3 regions of the Pseudomonas sp. NPDC077451 genome follow, and region 3 is predicted to be linked to each of the others. Evidence: predicted binding sites of a transcription regulator. Region 3 holds the regulator's gene; each other region holds the start of a gene.
The links. The regulator FliA, encoded in region 3, starts transcription of late flagellar genes. The targets are predictions, from matches to a motif close to CTAAAGTTTNNNNNNNNNNNGCCGNTAA.
Positions count from the first base shown of each region.

Region 1: the regulator FliA is predicted to act here: its motif matches at 1,470-1,497, upstream of motA (flagellar motor stator protein MotA).
Region 2: the regulator FliA is predicted to act here: its motif matches at 1,790-1,817, upstream of ACIGHL_RS06105 (methyl-accepting chemotaxis protein).

Region 1 covers NZ_JBITVX010000006.1:180,841-184,118, forward strand. Annotated here, with positions in the region: gene ACIGHL_RS12155 (HDOD domain-containing protein) at 1-1,436, opposite strand, end outside; gene motA (flagellar motor stator protein MotA) at 1,607-2,458, shown strand; gene motB (flagellar motor protein MotB) at 2,467-3,278, shown strand, end outside.
Region 2 covers NZ_JBITVX010000002.1:502,140-505,417, reverse strand. Annotated here, with positions in the region: gene ACIGHL_RS06105 (methyl-accepting chemotaxis protein) at 1-1,757, opposite strand, end outside; gene ACIGHL_RS06100 (ABC transporter ATP-binding protein) at 1,918-3,278, opposite strand, start outside.
Region 3 covers NZ_JBITVX010000001.1:390,027-393,304, reverse strand. Annotated here, with positions in the region: gene ACIGHL_RS01770 (chemotaxis protein CheA) at 1-398, opposite strand, end outside; gene ACIGHL_RS01765 (protein phosphatase CheZ) at 411-1,205, opposite strand; gene ACIGHL_RS01760 (chemotaxis response regulator CheY) at 1,229-1,603, opposite strand; gene fliA (RNA polymerase sigma factor FliA) at 1,721-2,446, opposite strand; gene fleN (flagellar synthesis regulator FleN) at 2,461-3,278, opposite strand, start outside.

The DNA of each region.
Region 1 (3,278 bases), on a different contig from region 3:
TCACTGAAAGCGGTGTTGTTCTGATCGACCACCAGCAGCATCACGACCCGGTCTTCCAGGCCGACGGAGCGCAACAGGACATGTTCGCTGGGGAACAGTGCTTTCAATGCGCCGGGCAACAGCGCTGTGAATTGGGCGAGGTTGTCCGGCTTGAGCCGTAATAACGCCGGTTTTTCCAGCAATCTTCGCAACACCTGGCTTTGCTCGGGATCGAGCGTCAGCCGGGCTGCTTCGTTTGGCAGTCCGCCGGCCTGCTGACTGACCAGGCGCTGTTGCTTGCGATCTACCATCAGCAACAGTACGCGCTGCATGCCCGAGCACGTCAGCGCTTTGCAGGAGGTCGCAGTGAGTTGCAGCACATTGTCGAAGGGGCAGGGGTCGCTGAGCAGCTCGCGGCAATGCTCGCGCCATTGGGCCAAGGTTTCGGTGTCGGGCAACTTCGCGGCCTTTTCCACTTGGAATGTGCTTTCCCATGGCCAGAGCAGCCCCTGGGCCGGATGCCAGAGATCGGTTGGCCCGATCGCGCGGGCGCTGGCCGCCGCTTGCTGATGCGCCATCTGCTGCAGTTCGGCGAGAGGCACCTGCAGGTAGAGTCCAGCGAGCCGCTGCCAGCGCAGGCTGTGGATGCCGCTCCAGCTGTGATGCGCCGAAAGCGCCAGACCGTTTGCGAGCAGGATGGTGTTGCTTGGTAAGGTGAGCCAGCGACGCAATGTAGGGTCGGCGTCGAGCATCTGTTGCTGGTGCAAGGGATGTTCGTTATCGCGGGCGATGTGCAGTGCCTTGATCAGCATGCGCCGATGCTCGTTGAGGAGCCGGTAGCCTTGGGCAATCCAGCCGGGCAGACCCCAGTGTTCGGCGGTGGCGATGCAGAGCTCCAACAACGAGACGCCCAACAACGAATGCTCGACCTGGCGGGCCGGCTCACGTTTGACCAGTACGCGCTGCTCCCAGGTCTCCAACAGTTCCGGGTGTGCGGCGACCAGCGCCCATGCCGGCGAAAGGAACAACAGGCTGCTCCAGTGGATTTCCTGCCAGAGTCGCGCCAAGCGTGAAGCAAACAACCCGTTGGCTTGCTGGCTGGCGTGGCTACTGATCAACATCAGCTGGCGCAATGGCGCCGGAATATCGTTTGGCTGAGCGGCTGGCACCCTGGCGAACAGGGCTTCGGCGCGCTTCAGGCCGATGCGACTGAGCGCAACCTCAAGGCTCTCGGCCGGTTTGTTGGTCGATCCGGCGCTGCGGTTGGCTTCGCGGATCACGGTAAGGGCAAGGACCGGACTTTCCTGTATAAGGTCCGAAATCTCGCGCATAGATAAGCTGCTGTCGCCCAGTGCGCGTTTAACACGTGCATAGGGTTCGGCAGCCGCCGGCAGGACAACGGCGTCCAACGCCTTGAGCCAGGCTGCAAGCGTGCGTGGGTATGGTGTCGTAGTCATGGCGCCGCCGAACTAGCATTTCATCGGGATGGCCTTTAGTCTGGCGCAAAAGTTCCGATAACCAGAACAATTCTTTTCATCTGCCCTTCCGCCTGACCCCAATCGAGCTCGTGCGATGTCGCACGGCTTGTTTCAGGTGCCCTAAGATCGGGTTTTAGACGTACCTACCTATGGCAAAAATAATCGGCATTATTGTGGTAATCGCCAGTGTTCTTGGCGGCTTCATCCTGTCCGGCGGCAAGGTTGCCGCGCTGATCCACCCGTTCGAGGTGATGATCATCGGTGGTGCCGCACTTGGCGGCTTCCTGCAGGCGAACCCCGGCAGCACCACCAAAATCGTGTTCAAGAAGTCGCTGCAGATGTTTGGCAACCGCTTTACTCACAAGTACTACCTGGAAGTGCTGGGGATGCTCTACGAGATCCTCAACAAAAGTCGCCGTGAGGGCATGATGGCCATCGAGGCCGACATCGAAGATCCCGCAGCCAGTCCTATATTCAGCAAGTATCCGGCAATTTTGAAGGACGAGCGGATGACCGCGTTCGTCTGCGATTACCTGCGCATCATGTCGTCCGGCAACATGGCTCCGCATGAGCTGGAAGGGCTGTTCGATATGGAACTCAACGGCCTCAAGGAAGAACTTGAGCATCCGTCTCACGCTGTGGCGAAAATCGCCGACGGCTTGCCCGCGATGGGAATCGTGGCCGCGGTGCTGGGGATCGTGATCACGATGTCAATTCTGGCGTCCGCGACCAATGCCGAGATTGGCGAGAAGGTGGCTACGGCGCTGGTGGGTACATTCCTCGGAATTCTTGCCTCCTACGGGTTTTTCGGCCCGTTGGCCGGGGCGCTCGAGCATGACGCCAAGGAAGAGCTCAACCTGTACGAGAGCATCAAGGCGACGTTGGTCGCCTCCGCTTCGGGAATGCCGCCGACGCTGGCGGTGGAGTTCGGCCGGAAAGTACTTCTGCCGGCGCACCGCCCAAGCTTTGCCGAGCTTGAACAAGCCATGCGTGGCAGCTAAGCGCGACCATGGATAATACCCAACCAATCATCGTCAAGCGGATCAAGAAGGTCGCCGCGGGCCACCATGGTGGCGCCTGGAAGATTGCCTTTGCCGACTTTGCGACCGCCATGATGGCGTTCTTTATGGTGATGTGGCTGATGTCCTCGGCCACGCCCGAACAGAAACGTGCTATTTCGGGCTATTTCCAGGACCCGATTGGCTTCACTGAAAGCGCCAGTCCGCATGTGATCGATCTGGGCGGTACCCCAACGCCTGCGCCGGATCGCACCTTGAACGATACGGTCGACCCGGCTGTTCAGCAGAGCGAGTCGAAGATGGACGCCGATCAGGCGGAAACCTTTGCCGAGCAGTTGGAGCGCGAACGTCTCGATCTGTTGCTTCAGGAACTTCAGAACAAGGTTGACGAAAATCCGGAGCTGACCCGCTTCAAGGATCAGATCCTGTTCGAGATCACTCAGGACGGCTTGCGCATTCAGATCATGGATGCGGCCAACCGTCCTATGTTTGCCCTAGGCAGTGCCCAGCTGCAGCCGTACTTCGAAGATATTCTGCTGGCCATGGCCGATACCATCCGTGCGGTACCGAACAAGATCAGCGTCAGCGGGCACACCGATGCCAAGCCCTATTCTGGGCGCGGCGAATTCGGTAACTGGGAGCTTTCGGCAGGGCGGGCCAATGCGGCTCGGCGCGCCTTGGTTGCAGGTAGCTATCCAGAGGAACAGATTGCCCGGGTGGTGGGCTATGCCTCTTCGGCCTTGTTTGATCGGGAGAACCCGTTGAATCCCGTCAATCGCCGCATCGATATCCTGGTGTTGAC
Region 2 (3,278 bases), on a different contig from region 3:
TGCTCGATGGTCGAAACCGACTCGGTGATGCGACCCAGCGCGATGCCAGCTTCGCTGGCCAGGTCGACGGTGCGTTGGGTCAGGTTACGGCTGGTCTGCATTTGCTCAACGGCCTTTTGCGCCACGCGCTGCAGGTTGGCGATCAGGCCTTCGATTTCCTCGGTGGAGTCGTGCGTGCGGCGAGCCAGGGCGCGGACTTCATCAGCCACCACGGCGAAACCGCGGCCCTGTTCACCGGCGCGAGCGGCTTCGATCGCCGCGTTGAGAGCGAGCAGGTTGGTCTGTTCAGCCACCGCACGAATCACTTCCAACACGGTGCCGATACGACCGCTTTCGGTATTCAGCTCTTCGATGGCATGAGCCGAATGTTCGACCTCGCCAGACAAGCTGCCGATCTGCCCGATAGCCTCCTGAACGACGCGGTCGCCCTGGCGCGCCTGCTGGTCGGCCTCGCGGGCAGCATGCGAGGCCTGCTCCGCGTTTTGCGCGACTTCCTGAACGGTCGCTGCCATCTCGTGCATGGCGGTAGCAACCTGTTCAGTCTCGACCCGCTGCTTCTGGACGCCAGCACTGGTCTGCGCCGTCACCGAGGACAACTGCTCCGCGGCGGTAGCAATCTGACCGACGCCACCACCGATGCGGCCGATCAAGGTGCGCAGGCTCTCAGTCATGTCGGACATCGCTTTCTGCAGCTGGCCGAGTTCGTCGCGACGGGTCACTTTCTGCGACTGAGTCAGGTCACCGTCGGCCACGCGCTGCGCCAGCTGTACGGTGTAGCGCAGCGGTACGACGATCATGCGGGAGATCGCCGTCGCGGCCACCAGGCCTATAACCACGGCCAGAACGCTGATGATTCCGAGCCAGGTGTAGGCGCTGCGGCGCTGCTCCTGCATGGCCTCGGTGGCACCCGTCAATGCCTGATCGGCTGTATCCAGGATGCGCTGAGCCTGGCCCACCATCGCTTGCTCGAGCGCGATGCGCTCGGCGCGGTTGTTGCGGAACTCACCAAACGCCTGCTGATAGGCCGCTAGGGCGGTGAGCGCACCATCCATGGTGGCTTTCTGCTCGTCGTTGAGCCAGGTTTTCAGACTGCTGCCGATGGTGGTCACGTCCGCATAGGACTCGTTCCAGCTGTCCACCGCGGCTTGCGCGCTATGGGCGATGAACATGCTTTCGAAGGTACGCAGATCGAGGATGCGCTTGGTCAGCCCGGACGCCGCTTCAGCGATAGTCAGCGGATCGCTGCCCTTCAAGTGGTCACCTTCCAGACGCAATACGCGCACGGCGTCGTACATATCCAGCTCGATGTATTCAAACTCTTCACGGCTTTTTTGTGCGGCATCGGCCATACGCTCGCGAAGCGCCACACCTTTGCTGATCAGCTCACCGTATTGAGTGAAGTTATCGGCATAGACGGCCGCATCGCTGCGAATCTGCTGCAGCTTCTGCTGGTCTTCTTCAGACGAGCTTTGCGCAAGCTCATCCAGCTCTTGATTGAGCTTGGCCAGGGTGTTGCGCAAGGCCGCGGCGGATTCGTCACTGCGAGTCAGCGCAAAGTCGCGCTCCAGGCCACGGGCCTCAAGAATGGCAGCGTTGATCCGCAACAGCTGATTCATCTGATATGAGCGATTCAGGATCGAGTCCACGGCGTAAAAGCCGGTCCCGGCGACTCCCAAGGTCAGCAGCAGGACCATGGCGAAGCCAAGCAGCAGCTTCTTGCCGACGGAAAGGTTGGCGAAAAAATCGACGGACTGCATCAGAGAATCCCTAAAAAGTAAGCGCGCTTATGGAGTCGGCAGGTCGCGACTAAAGTTGAATACGAAAGCGGCGCAATTTAATCAGGAATTGACGTCAATTTGCCAGCACCACACCGAGCCGACTGGAACTGCTCGCTCACGGTCGTGCCCGATGCCTGGCTCAATGTTGCTGAAGGTGCCCGTAAAGCTTGGCGTAGAGCCCGCCGTCAGCGATCAGCTGCTGGTGATCACCCTGCTCCGCGATGCGTCCGCCATCGAAAACGAGCACCCGATCGGCCTGTTTCACCGCCGACAAACGGTGAGCGATGATCAGCGTCGTGCGCCCTTGCAGGAAACGGTTGAGTCCCTGATGCAAGGCATACTCGGTGGCCGCATCCAGAGCCGACGTAGCTTCATCAAGGATGACCACTTTGGGCTCAGCCAGCACCATGCGCGCCACCGCCAGTCGTTGTCGTTGTCCTCCTGAGAGGCGAACACCGGAACGACCAACGATGCTGTCCAGTCCGGCTGGCAGCTGCCGGATCGTGTCGGCCAATTGAGCTATTTCCAGCGCACGCCAGCATGCCTGATCGTCCCGCTCGCGCCCCATCAGCAGATTGGCGCGCACCGTGTCGTTGAACAGGGCCGGATGCTGCAGCACTACGGCGACGTTGTCGCGAACCGTTGGCAGCCCGATATCCTGCACCTCGACCCCTGCATAGCGAATATGTCCGGCCTGCGGCTGATAGAGTCCCAGCAGCAACTGCACCAGGGTGCTCTTGCCGCCGCCGCTGGCACCGACGATGGCCACCTTCTCACCCGCCGCGATGGACAAATCCAGCCCTTCCAGCACCGGCTCATCCTGATAGGAGAAGCGCAGCCCCTGGACTTCGATGTCGACGGTATCGCGGCCAGCGAACGGATCCTGACCACCGGGATATTGCGGCTCGTCGGCACGCGCCAGCAGCTGGTTGATGCGGCTTAGCGCACCGCCCGCCGCGTAGAAGGCGTACTGCAGATTGAGCAGCTGCTCCACCGGGCCAATCATGAACCACAGGTAGCTGAACACCGCGAGCATCTGTCCGATAGACAGGTCCGAAAACAGCACCGTGAGCATGGCCGCGGCACGGAAGATGTCGATACCGAACTGGAACAACAGGCCACTGGCGCGGTTGGAGGCGTCTGTCTTCCACTGCGAGGCCACCGCGAAATCGCGCACTTCCCGCGCCCGCAGGCCGAGGCGTCCGAGAAAGAAACCCTGGCGGTTACCGGCGCGCACTTCCTGAATCGCATCTAGCGTTTCGGTGAGCGCCTGGGTGAATAACGACGTGCTGTCGTTCTCCAGCTTCTTCAGGTGTTTGACGCGCTTGCCCAGCTGCACCGTGGCGTAGATCACCAGAGGATTGAACAGCAGGATCAGAAGCGCCAGCTGCCAATGCATCCACAGCAGGATCGCCGCCGTACCGGCAATGGACAACACGGCGACCAACAACCGGCTGAGGGTCTCGCCGATGAATTTATCGATAGTCTCAAGATCAGTGA
Region 3 (3,278 bases):
TGCGCTCCGGCCGGCTCGGCCAAACGGGCCAGCGCTGCCAGCAGCTCGGGCGTCGCCGGGGTTACTTCGGTCCGCTCGCGCACCTGGCTAAACATTTCATTGACGGAGTCCAAGGCCTGCAGCACGACATCCATCAATTCCGAGTCGACGCGACGCTCACCCTTGCGCAGGATGTCGAAGACGTTTTCAGCGATGTGGCAGCACTCCACCAACTCATGCAGCTGGAGAAACCCGGCACCGCCTTTTACCGTATGGAAACCGCGAAAAATCGCATTGAGCAAGGCTGTGTCATCGGGGCTGCTTTCCAGCTCCACCAGCTGCTCTGACAATAGTTCGAGAATCTCGCCGGCCTCTACCAGGAAATCCTGGAGGATTTCTTCATCGGCGTCGAAGCTCATATTTAACTTCCCCTAAAAGCCCAGGCTCGAAAGCAGATCATCAACGTCGTCCTGCCCGGATACGACGTCTTCACGTATATCGGCATGCATCTGCGGACCTTCACCATTGGAAGGCAGTTTTTCTTGTTTTTTCATTTCCTGCTCGGCGCGCATCGCGTCGCGGTCGTGCTGGATGCCCGCCACGCGGTCAACCTGGCCGGCCATCAGCACCAGATTAAGCAGGTTACTTTCGAGTTCGGTAATGAGCCGGGTCACTCTTTTGATCACCTGACCGGTAAGGTCTTGGAAATCCTGAGCCAGCATGATTTCGCTAAGGTTCTGCGACAGCTGACTGCCATCGTTCATGCTGCGCTGGAGAAACTGGTCGATGCGCTTGACCAGCTCACGGAACTGTTCAGCGTTCATATCGCGCCGCATGAAACGCTGCCAATCAGCAGTGAGGCTCTGCGCCTCGTAACTCACGTAATTGACCAAGGGCGCCGATTCTTCAACCAGGTCCATGGTGCGGTTGGCCGCTTTCTCGGTCATCTCCACCACGTACGACAGCCGATCAGTCGCATCGGTGATCGGTGACGGATCCCCCCCGGTGGCACAGGTATCCATCTCGAGCTTTACGATGGCGTTGTGCAGCTCCCGGGTGAGCTTGCCAACTTCCAGGTAGATCCCGTGATTGCGCGCCTGATTGAGCTCATTGAACATCTGCGTCGCTTCGTCGAAACGACCCTGTTGCAGACTTTCAATCAATTGGGGTGCGTGAGCCTTCAGAGTTGCTTCGAACTCTGCCAGGGTTTGGTCTGCTTGCGTCATAGTGCCCTCGCGGCGTTACTGCTTCAGCCGTTGACGCGCTCGAAGATCTTTTCGATCTTCTCTTTGAGCACTTGAGCCGTGAATGGCTTGACCACGTAACCGTTTACGCCCGCTTGCGCGGCCTCGATGATCTGGTCGCGCTTCGCCTCGGCGGTCACCATCAATACCGGCAGATGCTTCAAGCGCTCATCGGCACGCACCGCGCGCAGCAAATCGATGCCGCTCATGCCGGGCATATTCCAGTCGGTGACGAGGAAATCGAAACTTCCGCTCTTGAGCATCGGCAGCGCAGTGGTGCCGTCATCTGCCTCGGCAGTGTTGGTAAAACCCAGATCGCGCAAGAGGTTCTTGATGATCCGTCTCATGGTCGAAAAGTCGTCGACGATGAGGATTTTCATGTTCTTGTCCAAGTACACCTCCGTAAATCCCGAATCGAGACCTGCTCACGGTCTGTTTGCGAGCCTCATGAATGAAGCTCGTAAGCGGTCTCTAATGCTTTTGTCGCAAACCGGTCGTTAACGCGCGCGCCACTCGCCAAGACGAGCCCGCAGACGGGCCGCGCACTGACTGTGCAACTGGCTCACCCGTGATTCACTGACGCCCAGTACCTGACCGATTTCCTTCAAGTTCAACTCTTCGTCGTAATACAGCGAAAGCACCAACTTTTCACGTTCGGGCAGGTTACTGATGGCCTCGGCCAACGCCTGTTGGAAACGCTCGTCTTCAAGATCGCGGGACGGTTCCGGATGGGTGCTGGCTGCATCCTCCTCGAACTCCCCGTGCTCGCCTTCCTGAAGCAGATCATCGAAGCTGAACAGGCGGCTGCCCAGGGTGTCGCCCAGAATGCCGTAGTACTCATCGAGACTCAATTTAAGTTCGGCCGCAACGTCCTGATCTTTAGCGTCGCGTCCTGTTCTAGCCTCAATTGCCCGAATTGCCTCACTGACCATGCGCGAGTTTCGGTGTACCGAACGCGGCGCCCAGTCACCTTTGCGCACCTCGTCGAGCATGGCGCCGCGGATGCGAATACCGGCGTAGGTCTCGAAACTCGCCCCTTTTCCGGCGTCATATTTTTTTGACGCCTCCAGCAAGCCGATCATGCCGGCCTGCATCAGGTCGTCGACCTGCACGCTCGCTGGCAAACGCGCCAGGAGGTGATAGGCAATGCGCTTGACCAGCGGTGCGTACTGATCGATGAGTTGATATTGCGAGTCTTTAGCCTGAGCTTTGCTGTAATACATACCGAATCCAGCCGCTATTGTTCGTTAGGCTCTGCGGCGGGCCTGACCAGGCGCTCCACAAAGAACTCCAGATGACCGCGTGGCGTTGCCGGCAACGGCCAAGTGTCCACCTTCTGCGCGATAGCCCTGAACGCCAGCGAGCACTTTGCGCGCGGGTAGGCCTCATAAACGGCGCGCTGCTTCTGCACAGCCTTGCGCACCGCTTCGTCATACGGGATGGCGCCGACGTACTGCAGCGCCACGTCGAGGAAGCGCTCAGTCACCTTGGTCAGCTTGGCAAACAGGTTGCGCCCTTCCTGCGGCGCATGGGCCATGTTGGCCAAGACCCGGAAGCGGCTGATGCCGTAGTCACGATTGAGCAGTTTGATCAGCGCATAGGCATCGGTGATTGACGTGGGCTCGTCGGTGACCACCAGCAACACTTCCTGCGCGGCGCGAACAAAGCTCACCACACCGTCACCAATGCCAGCGGCGGTGTCGATGATCAGCACATCGATATCATCGCCGATGTCGCTGAAAGCCTGGATGAGGCCAGAATGTTGAAGCGTCGACAGCTGCACCATGCTCTGAGTGCCGGAAGCGGCCGGAACAACACGTATGCCGCCCGGCCCCTGAATCAGCACATCGCGCAGGTCGCATTCACCGGAAATGACATCGGCCAGGGTGCGTTTTGTCGTCAGGCCGAGCAACACGTCGACGTTAGCCAGACCAAGGTCAGCGTCGAGCAATACCACTCGACGCCCGAGATCGGCCAGCGCCAAGGCCAGATTGACCGACACGTTGGTCTTGCCGACGCCACCCTTGCCGCCGGTCACTGCAATAACCTGTACGG